DNA from 3 places in the Mesorhizobium sp. GW821-FHT04C10 genome. Region 2 is predicted to be linked to each of the others. Evidence: predicted binding sites of a transcription regulator. Region 2 holds the regulator's gene; each other region holds the start of a gene.
The links. Region 2 encodes LexA, which represses DNA repair genes until DNA is damaged. Its sites were predicted from a motif close to TGTTCNNNNTGTGTTCNG; they were not measured.

Region 1: AC07UC_RS27565 (PA0069 family radical SAM protein) is a predicted target of LexA. The motif match lies at 1,965-1,982, and genes of this name have one in related genera.
Region 3: AC07UC_RS17950 (ATP-dependent helicase) is a predicted target of LexA. The motif match lies at 1,291-1,308, and genes of this name have one in related genera.

What each region holds. Positions count from the first base shown of each region.
Region 1 is NZ_JBWKTL010000001.1:5,649,650-5,652,928, forward strand. Features, by position in the region: gene AC07UC_RS27550 (GFA family protein) at 1-253, shown strand, start outside; gene AC07UC_RS27555 (hypothetical protein) at 260-1,234, opposite strand; gene AC07UC_RS27560 (glycosyltransferase) at 1,379-1,906, opposite strand; gene AC07UC_RS27565 (PA0069 family radical SAM protein) at 2,057-3,211, shown strand.
Region 2 is NZ_JBWKTL010000001.1:4,449,956-4,453,234, forward strand. Features, by position in the region: gene AC07UC_RS21555 (ComEC/Rec2 family competence protein) at 1-1,578, shown strand, start outside; gene lexA (transcriptional repressor LexA) at 1,572-2,309, opposite strand; gene AC07UC_RS21565 (threonine ammonia-lyase) at 2,661-3,279, opposite strand, start outside.
Region 3 is NZ_JBWKTL010000001.1:3,715,608-3,718,886, reverse strand. Features, by position in the region: gene AC07UC_RS17955 (glucose/quinate/shikimate family membrane-bound PQQ-dependent dehydrogenase) at 1-1,088, opposite strand, end outside; gene AC07UC_RS17950 (ATP-dependent helicase) at 1,350-3,279, shown strand, end outside.

The DNA of each region.
Region 1 (3,279 bases), 1.2 Mb from region 2:
GGATATCGAGCGGTTGCGCAGATACCGGTTCGGGTTGAGGACGGCCGACTATCTGATCTGCGCCGATTGCGGCGTCTATGTCGCCGCGATCACCGGAGACGATGCTAGAGCAATCATCATCATCAATGCCCTGGACGACCAAAAGGCGTTCAGCCGCGAGCCTTTCCCCGTCGATTTCGACGGGGAAAGCAGAGAGCAACGCGAAGCCAGGCGTCGCCTCCGCTGGATGCCGGTCGAGATCAGCTTCGACTGATCCCGCTCAGCGGATGACCGGCTCTCCATGGAAGCGCCGGCGTGACGGGCGCGAAACACCGAAGCCCACCTCCATCATCAGCCTCGGCGTGCGCGCCGGCACGGTGCCCATGTGGAAGCCGAACGGGTCCTCGACGAAGCCGAGGCCAGCTTCGCCTGTCAGCGTCACCGGGCTTTGCTCGCCATAGACGTCCAGCACCTCCTGGGCGGGATGGCCGACCAACAGGGTCAACTGATGCTTTATGGCGCGGCGCCTATGGCTGCCCCTGACATAGACATGCGGACCGGTGTCGGCGTCGACAGGCCTGAGGTAGAAGAAGAATTTCAGCATGCGCCAGTCATCGAGGTCGAAATGATACTTGCCGAGCGAGGCAAGGTTCTTGTCGGCGTCGGAGGCCTCGCCGGTTGGAAAGCTCCACCAGACGCGTGTGGTGATCAGTTTCGCCTGGCCGCCGAGATAGTGCGCGGCTATGTCGAGCAGCAGCGGGTCGCGCTGTATGGCGAGTGCCGCCGGGCAGTCGAGGATGCGCTCGAAATAGTGTCCGCTGAGCAGCGAGCGAGCCAGGCGTTTCTCGGCTTGCGCATGCTCGCCCGGCATGAATTCGAGACGGCGGTCGAAATTGCCGAAGCAAGGCGTGCGGTCCGCGAAACGCGCGATCTCCTCATGAATTTCCCATGGCAGGACCAGGCCTGAAAACAGGCCGTCAGAGCGCAGCGCATCGACCACCGCCGCCCGCTCGACACCGGAAAACATCGTATCCCCAAGATTGTCGGCAGGACGGGCGCGTTTTGCACCCAGCCAATGCATTCGGCGCCCGGGCATTGTGCGCGCCAGCATGAACATCGGCAGCCAGGCAGGGTTTTCGCGCAGGTCCGTGAGATAGGTCGGAATGCGCACGGCGATGCGCCGCAACAGGCCGCCATTGCGCGCAATGGCCTCGAGACTGGCGGCGCCGGATTTGTCTGGGGTTGAAAGGTTCATCGGGTCCTCGTCCGTGAGCGTGAACCCGATGCCGCATCGGTGCTCACCACTCGTATGACCCAAACCCACTTCACCACCTCCGGGAGAGGTTAACCCCGCGTCACGTTTTGTGCAATGCACAATGGACAGAGCACATGCAAAAAATCACTTTGGCGAGCGGTGCTGCTGCTTCGGCGGCGCTACCCAGATCTCGGCGTCGAGCCTCTTTGTCGCCAGGCCACGCGCCAGCGCCTCGGCGCTACCGGCGCTCTTCGACAAGGACGCGGCTTGCCGCTTGCTGATCACCAGCCCATCGGCGAGCGCACGGTTTCCCGAAAAGACCCGAGCCAGGAACGGTGTGCGGCTGCCCCGCGCGCGTGAGAATCGCGCCGCCATGGTTTGCCGCGCCGTGTGGGCGACAACCGCATCGATCCACCCCTCCACCAGCCGCGCGCCCGGCTCCAGCAGCAGCAGCCAGTCACCCTTGGCCTGCCGGATCCCCAAGGCAATGCCGCCGCTTGCCACGTACTGGCAGCCGGCATGCTCGGCGACATGATGCGTCTGGTCCGTGGAGCCGGTGTCGCAGACGACGACCTCGCGCACCACGCCCTCGACAGCGCCGCCAATCAGCGAGCTGAGCGTACGGGCGAGAGCCTCCTCGTCATTGCGCGTTTCAATGAGAACACTGAGCATGTTTAGCCGAATAGCGGAAAGCAGCGCATAGCGCCAGTTTTTGCAGCGCAGCATAGAAAGTTCTTGATTTGTTCTCCTCGAGAAAATAGGAATAATTTCATGAACCGAGCGATTCGAAACAACATGGACAGTCCCTGGGAGCGGGCCAAGATGGAACCGATCGTGCGCGCCGACATTGCAGCCTTCGGAGCTGGACGAGCCGAGATGGCCAATGCGATGATCGAGCAGAGTGGCATGCGTATCCGTCCGGACCGCAATCGCGGCCGGTCGGCGGGCATCAATCCGTCCGGCCGGTTCGAGCCGATCAGCCGCCATGTCTTCGATGATGGCTGGGATTCGCTGGAGGAGCTGCCGCCCTTCAAGACCGAAGTGCAGGTTGAAAAGCCGCGCACCATCATCACCCGCAACGAATCGCCTGACATCTCCTTCGACCGGTCGATCAACCCCTATCGCGGCTGCGAACATGGCTGCGTTTATTGCTTCGCACGGCCGACGCACGCCTTCATGGGCCTATCGCCGGGCCTGGATTTCGAATCCAAGCTGTTCGCCAAGCCGGATGCGGCACGGTTGCTCGACAAGGAACTGTCGAAGGACGGCTACCAGCCGCGCACCATCGCCATCGGCACCAACACCGACCCTTACCAGCCGATCGAAAAGCAATACCGGATCATGCGCGAGATCCTCGAAGTGCTGGAAGCGCGTGGCCATCCGGTCGGCATCGTCACCAAGTCCGCATTGGTGACGCGCGATATCGACATCTTGTCGCGCATGGCCGAGCGCGGACTGGCCAAGGTGGCGCTGTCGGTGACGACAATGGACCGCATGCTGGCGCGCACCATGGAACCCCGTGCGTCGACGCCGACCAAGCGGCTGGAGGCGATCCGGCAGCTTTCGGATGCCGGCATTCCGGCTTCGGTCATGGTGGCGCCGATCATCCCCGGCCTCACCGACCAGGAGATGGAACGGATCCTCGATTCGGCGCGCGCGGCGGGTGCGCGCGAGGCGGGCTACGTCGTTCTGCGCCTGCCTTTGGAGGTCAGCCCGATCTTCAAGGACTGGCTGCTGCGCCACTATCCCGACCGTTACCGCCACGTGATGTCGCTGATCCGTTCGATGCGCGACGGCAAGGACTACGATTCGGAATGGGGCAAGCGCATGAAGGGCGCCGGACCCTACGCCTGGCAGATCGGCCGCCGCTTCGAGATCACCGCCAAACGGCTCGGCCTCAACGCTGAGCGGCGCACGCTGCGCACCGACCAGTTCGTCGCGGCCGGAAAGGACCAGGAGCAGTTGATGCTGCTCTGAACGCCCCCTTCGCCGCCGCCGCTTCATTGCGGTCGCGGCAAAGAATCCCGTCCGGCCTGCCCCGGCCT
Region 2 (3,279 bases):
CGCGAAGCCATCGCCGACCATATCAGGAGCGTTGTTGGCGGTGCCGAAGGTGAGATCGCGGCAGCGCTGATCGTTGGCGTGCGCGCCGGCATTCCCAATGAAATCAACGAAGCGATGCGGCGCACCGGCATCTATCACATCATCTCCATTTCGGGACTGCATATGGCGCTGGTCGCCGGCACCATCATGGGTCTGCTGCGCGGTGCCTTCGCGCTGTTCCCGGATTTCTCCGCACGCCGGCCGGTGAAGAAATATGCGGCCGCCGCGGCACTGTTCTCGATCGCCGCCTACCTCATCATCTCAGGCGTCGTCGTTGCAGCCGAGCGCAGTTTCATCATGCTGGCGGTGATGCTGATTGCCGTATTGTTCGATCGCGCGGCGCTGACCATGCGCAATCTGGCGATCTCGGCGATCGCCGTCATCGTGGTGTCGCCGCACGAAGTTGTCGGCCCGAGCTTCCAGATGTCGTTCGCCGCAACGGCCGCGCTGGTCGGCGCCTATGCCGGCTGGGCGGATCACCGTGCGGGAAAGGCAAGACCGCCACCGCCAAAGCGGTCCCTGCCGGGGTTCCTGACGCGAAGATTCCTGCTGGCGACGGGCGGGTTGGCGATGACCTCCATCATTGCCGGCTGCGCCACGGCGCTGTTTGCCATCTGGCATTTCCAGCGTGTGTCACCGCTCAGCCTGTTCGCCAATCTCGCCGTCATGCCTATCGTGTCACTGATTGTCATGCCTTTCGCTGTTCTCAGTTCTCTTGCGATGCCCTTTGGTGCCGATGGTCCCTTTCTCTACGTGATGGGCAAGGGCCTGACCGTGATGATCTCCATATCGGCGTGGATATCGGAACGCTCCCCCGTCGATGCGATCGGGCTGATTTCACAACACTCCGTGCTGCTGGTGACGATTGCCCTGGTCATCGCGACGATGGCGACGACATGGCTGCGGCTCGCGGCAGTGCCATTCGCGCTCGCCGGCCTGTTGACCGTGTCTGATACGCGCATGCCGGATGTGCTGATCTCCGAAGACGCGCGGCTGGTCGCGGTGCCGATCGGCGGTGGCGAACTCGCGGTCAGCCGAGCTCGGCCGAACGAATTCACCGTCGACAATTGGAATCGCGCGTTGGTGTCCGAAACCATTGTCACACCGGAGATGTTCAACAAGGCGGACGGGCAATTCGACATTGCCGATGTCGTCAATCTACCGCCAGGGGCACCGTTCTACTGCACGGAAGGCATCTGTCTCGCCCGGCATCCGTCTGGCGCGATCATCGCGCATGTCGAAGACCGCAAGGCTACCTGGAAGGCCTGCGGCTTCGCCGACCTGATCGTTGTCAATGACGCGACGGGCTACGATGCCTGCCACAACCCGCTGGTCCTCGTCATCACCAAGCGGCAACTTGCACGCAAGGGCAGTGCCGCCGTCTTCTTTGACCGCCAATCGGCGACCGGTCCGCCAACCGTCAGCTTCGCCGTGGACGGGCCGTATCGGCCCTGGCACGAGCAACGAAAGTTTTCGCGTGAGGCGAGGGGGCTGCCACCCTATCAAAAAGCCGAAACGCCGGCTGCTCCTGCTCAGTAGCGCCTGATCAGCCCGACCAGCTTGCCTTGCACCTTGACCCTATCCGGCCCGAAAATGCGTGTCTCGTAGGCCGGGTTGGCGGCCTCAAGGGCAATCGAGGCGCCCTTGCGGCGGAACCGTTTCAAGGTCGCTTCCTCCTCGTCGACCAGCGCCACGACGATCTCGCCCGGGCTCGCCGTATCGGCGTTGCGGATAATGACCGTGTCGCCATCGAAGATGCCGGCCTCGATCATCGAGTCGCCCTTGACCTCCAGCGCATAGTGCTCGCCACCCATGATCATGTCCGGCGGCACCGAGATCGAATGCGTCTGATGCTGGATCGCATCGATCGGCACGCCGGCGGCGATACGGCCCATCACCGGGATCGACACGGCGGAGACCGCGTCGTCGTCATTGCCGGCAGAAGGCAAGCGCGACGGCGCCGGCTTGATCTGGCGGCCGAGGCCGCCTTGACCGAGACTGCCCTGAATGACACTCGGCGAGAATTTCTTTGCGGCGTTGAGGCCGGGCGCGATCGAATCCGGCAGCCGCAGCACTTCCAATGCCCGCGCCCGGTTGGGCAGCCGCCTGATAAAGCCGCGTTCCTCCAGTGCCGTGATCAGGCGATGGATCCCTGACTTGGAGGCGAGATCGAGCGCTTCCTTCATCTCGTCAAAGGAGGGCGGGATACCGCTTTCCTTCAGCCGTTCATGGATGAACATCAGAAGTTCATGTTGCTTGCGCGTCAGCATGGCGCCCCCCAGGCATTGAACGAAGGGTGTGAATCGGAATCGAAAAACAAACCCAGAACAAACACTATCTGTTCCAGTTGTGTTCCGCAACTGTTTAAAGTTTAGTGAATTTGTTAAGGCATCTGAAATTATCCGCTGCCGGCAGTGGGCAGCAATCGACCACCTCCGCGCCAAGGCGAGCATTGAAATCATTTTGGTTAATGGCCTGTGGTCCACCCTCTTGTCCCGCTTGGCATCAGCGTTTGAAGGGCATTCACAGGGCGGATTGCAGGGGCCAATCGATCCATTTCGAGCGGAACGAAACGAAATCAAAACGCCAACAATCGCTGGCTATCCGGGGATAGAACGCGTTCAGGCTTCCGGCATCGCTCCGCCCAGAATCTGCGCATAGGCGCCGGCATCGATATTGCCGCCGGAGATAACGCAGACGACGTTGCCGGTTGCCCGCTCGCTGCGGAGCGCGGCGGCGAGCGAGGCGGCACCCGCGCCTTCGGCCACGATCTTTGCCTTCGAGAACAACAGGCGCATCGCTTCCGTGACCTGATCGAGGCTGACGGCAATGGCGCCGTCGATAGACTGGCTTGCCAATGGCCATAGGCCGGGCACCAGCGATGGGCCGCCTATGCTCTTGATGAAGGAGGGGCGCGTCTCGATCTCGACAATGCGTCCGGCCGCCAGCGCCGCCGTGACCGGAGCCGCATTCTCATCCTCGACGGCGAAGACCTTCGTCTGGCTCCGCATCGCCTTGACCGCACTGGCGACACCGGTTGTCATGCTCCCTCCGCCATAAGGTGTCAGGACGCAATCGACCTCGGGCAGATCTTCGGCGATCTCGAGGCCAATGGTCGCGTTGCCGGCAAGCACCGCCTGGTCGGTGACCGGGTTCACCAGGAGTTCCGCGCCCTCCGGCCGCTCCGTTCCGATGATGTGGCGCCACCATGTCTCGTGCGAGACGAAGCGCACGTCGCCA
Region 3 (3,279 bases), 730 kb from region 2:
CAAATCAGCTTGCCGGTGCTCGCATCATAGGCGCGGATAACGCCCGACGGCTCCTGCGTCGAATAATTGTCGTTGACCGCTCCGCCGACGATGATCTTGCCGCCGGCAATCAGCGGCGCCGAGGTCGAATAGTAATAGCCCGATTTCGGGTACGGCATGTTGGTCAGGAGGTTGAGCGTGCCGGCCTCGGCGAAGGCGGGACAGACCTGCCCGTTGGCGGCGTCGAGCGCGATCAGCCGGGCATCCGAGGTCGGCAGGTAGACGCGGGTCGCGCAGGGTTGGCCGGCCGCGACAGCGGCATCGGCATAGTAGGACACGCCGCGGCAGGTCTGGTGCTGGCGGTCCTTGTCGAGCTTGATCTTGGGGTCGTAGCGCCATTTTTCCTTGCCGGTCGCGGCGTCGACCGCGATGGCGAAATTGTGCGGCGTGCAGATGTAGAGCGTGTCGCCGATCTTGAGCGGCGTCACCTGGTAGGTGGTCTCGCCGATATCGTCCGGCCCCTTCACGTCGCCGGTGCGATAGGTCCAGGCCGGCTGCAGATTGGCGACATTGTCCGGTGTGATCTGGTCGAGCGGCGAATAGCGCTGGCCGAATTGCGTGCGGCCATAGAAGTGCCATTCGCCGGCCGGCACGTCATTGCCCAGATTGGCGTTGGGGGTCACCTTGTCGGTGTCGAGCGCGCCGGCGATGTCCTTCGGGTCCGTGGTCATCGAATAGCCGGCCACCGCCAGCGAGGCCAGCACCGCCAGGATCAGCGGCGCGCGCCCGTCAGGACCGACAAGGCCTCGCCGCGCCCACGGCGTCAGCAGCCATAGCGCCACCAGCACGATGATGCCGCCGCGCGGGCCGAGTTCCCACCAGTCGAAGCCGGTTTCCCAGACCGCCCAGGCCAGCGTGCCGAGCACGATCGCCGCGTAGAGCCACAGCGCCGTGGAACGGCGCCGGTAGAGCAGCCAGGCCGCGATCAGGAAGGCCAAGCCAACGATGATGTAGTACCAGCTGCCGCCCAGCGAGGCCAACCAGATGCCGCCAGCGCCAAGCGCCAGACCGAGGAGGAAGAGAACGAGGGAGGTGATGGTGACAGCCAAGATGATACTCCTTCGACTGTTGCGCGCCTCGCGCGGCCATGGGCAACCCGGCATTGCGTTCCTGCCCGGTACACAACTTTCTCCCGCCCGCCTCGCCTGTCAAGCTTGGGCCACGAGCCGACGGGCAGCTCTCGGTCCGGCTGCAAATGCGCGGCGGGCTGAGCGTCATGCGAGCCAAGGTGGCCGGATAGGCCACTTTACCGGGAACAAAACGTAGACAGTTCTGGTCTTTCCCTCCCGAATCACTACATTCGGGGGAAGATGTCCGGCTTTTCCGAAGACATGCCCTTTTTCGACGAACCCAATGCGCGGCCCACGGCCCCGTCGGGCATTGCCGCGCGCGCCATGGCTGCCCGCGGCGGCCACAACAATGCGCCGGACTATCTCCGGGGGCTGAATCCGGAACAAAGGCTGGCGGTGGAGACCACCGAGGGTCCTGTTCTGGTACTGGCCGGCGCCGGCACCGGCAAGACGCGGGTGCTGACCACCCGCATCGCCCACATCCTCGCCACCGGCAGGGCTTTCCCCTCCCAGATCCTCGCCGTGACCTTCACCAACAAGGCCGCGCGCGAGATGAAGCAGCGCATCGGCATCCTGATCGGCGAAGGCAATGTCGAAGGCATGCCGTGGCTCGGCACCTTCCACTCGATCGGCGTCAAGCTGTTGCGCCGTCATGCCGAGCTTGCCGGGCTGCGCTCCGATTTCACCATTCTCGACACCGACGATGTCGTCAGGCTGATCAAGCAGTTGATCCAGGCCGAGGGCCTCGACGACAAGCGCTGGCCGGCCAAGCAGTTCGCGCAGATGATCGATGGTTGGAAGAACAAGGGGCAAGGCCCGGCCGATATCGCCGAGGGCGATGCGCGCAGCTTCGCCAACGGCAAGGGCCGCGAGCTCTACAAGACCTATCAGGAGCGCCTGCAGACGCTGAACGCCTGCGACTTCGGTGACCTGCTCTGCCACCCGATCCGCATCTTCCGCGCCAATCCCGACGTGCTGAAAGACTATCACCGGCGCTTCAAATACATCCTCGTCGACGAATACCAGGACACCAACACAGCCCAGTACATGTGGCTGCGGCTTTTGGCGCAGCGGCCGGAAGCCGGGCGTGCGTCAACGTCGACGGATATGCGATCGGCCGAAGGCCGCAAGCCCGACCGGGCGTCGGCCGGCCAGGCCGCCCCCGCGGAGGCCAGCGAGCGAAGCTCGCGTGCGGCCGTGAGCGACAACAAAGTCAACATCTGCTGCGTCGGCGACGACGACCAGTCGATCTATGGCTGGCGCGGCGCCGAGGTCGACAACATCCTGCGCTTCGACAAGGATTTCCCGGGCGCCACCATCATAAGGCTGGAGCGCAACTACCGCTCCACCGCGCATATCCTGGGTGCTGCCTCCCACCTCATCGCCCACAATGAGGGCCGTTTCGGCAAGACGCTGTTCACCGACCGCAACGACCCCGAAGATGGCAAGGTCAATGTCCACGCCGCCTGGGATTCCGAGGAGGAAGCCCGCGCCGTCGGCGAGACCATCGAGGCCTATCAGCGCCAGAAACACAATCTCAACGACATGGCGATTCTCGTCCGCGCGTCCTTCCAGATGCGCGCCTTCGAGGAGCGCTTCACCACGCTCGGCCTTAACTACCGCGTCATCGGCGGCCCGCGTTTCTATGAGCGCATGGAAATCCGCGATGCGATGGCCTTCTTCCGCGTCGTCGCGCAAGGCGCCGACGACCTCGCCTTCGAGCGCATTGTCAATGTGCCCAAGCGCGGGCTCGGCGAAGCCACCATCCGCCAGATCCACGACACTGCCCGCGCCCTGCGCATCCCGATGCTGGAGGCTGCCGGCAATCTTGCTGAAAGCGACGAGCTGAAGCCGAAGCCGCGCGCGGCGCTGCGCGAGGTCGCGGCCAATTTCGAGCGCTGGCAGAAGGCGCTGGAGACCAAGCCGCACACCGAGCTCGCCGAGACCATTCTCGAGGAGAGCGGCTATACCGATATGTGGAAGAACGACCGCTCGGCCGAAGCGCCCGGTCGGCTGGAGAACCTGAAGGAACTGATCCGTTCCATGGAGCAGTACGAGTCGCTGCGCTCCTTCCTCGAACATGTGGCCCTGGTCATGGATGCCGAGCAGAATGCCGGGCAGGACGCCGTCTCCATCATGACGCTGCATTCGGCCAAGGGCCTCGAATTCG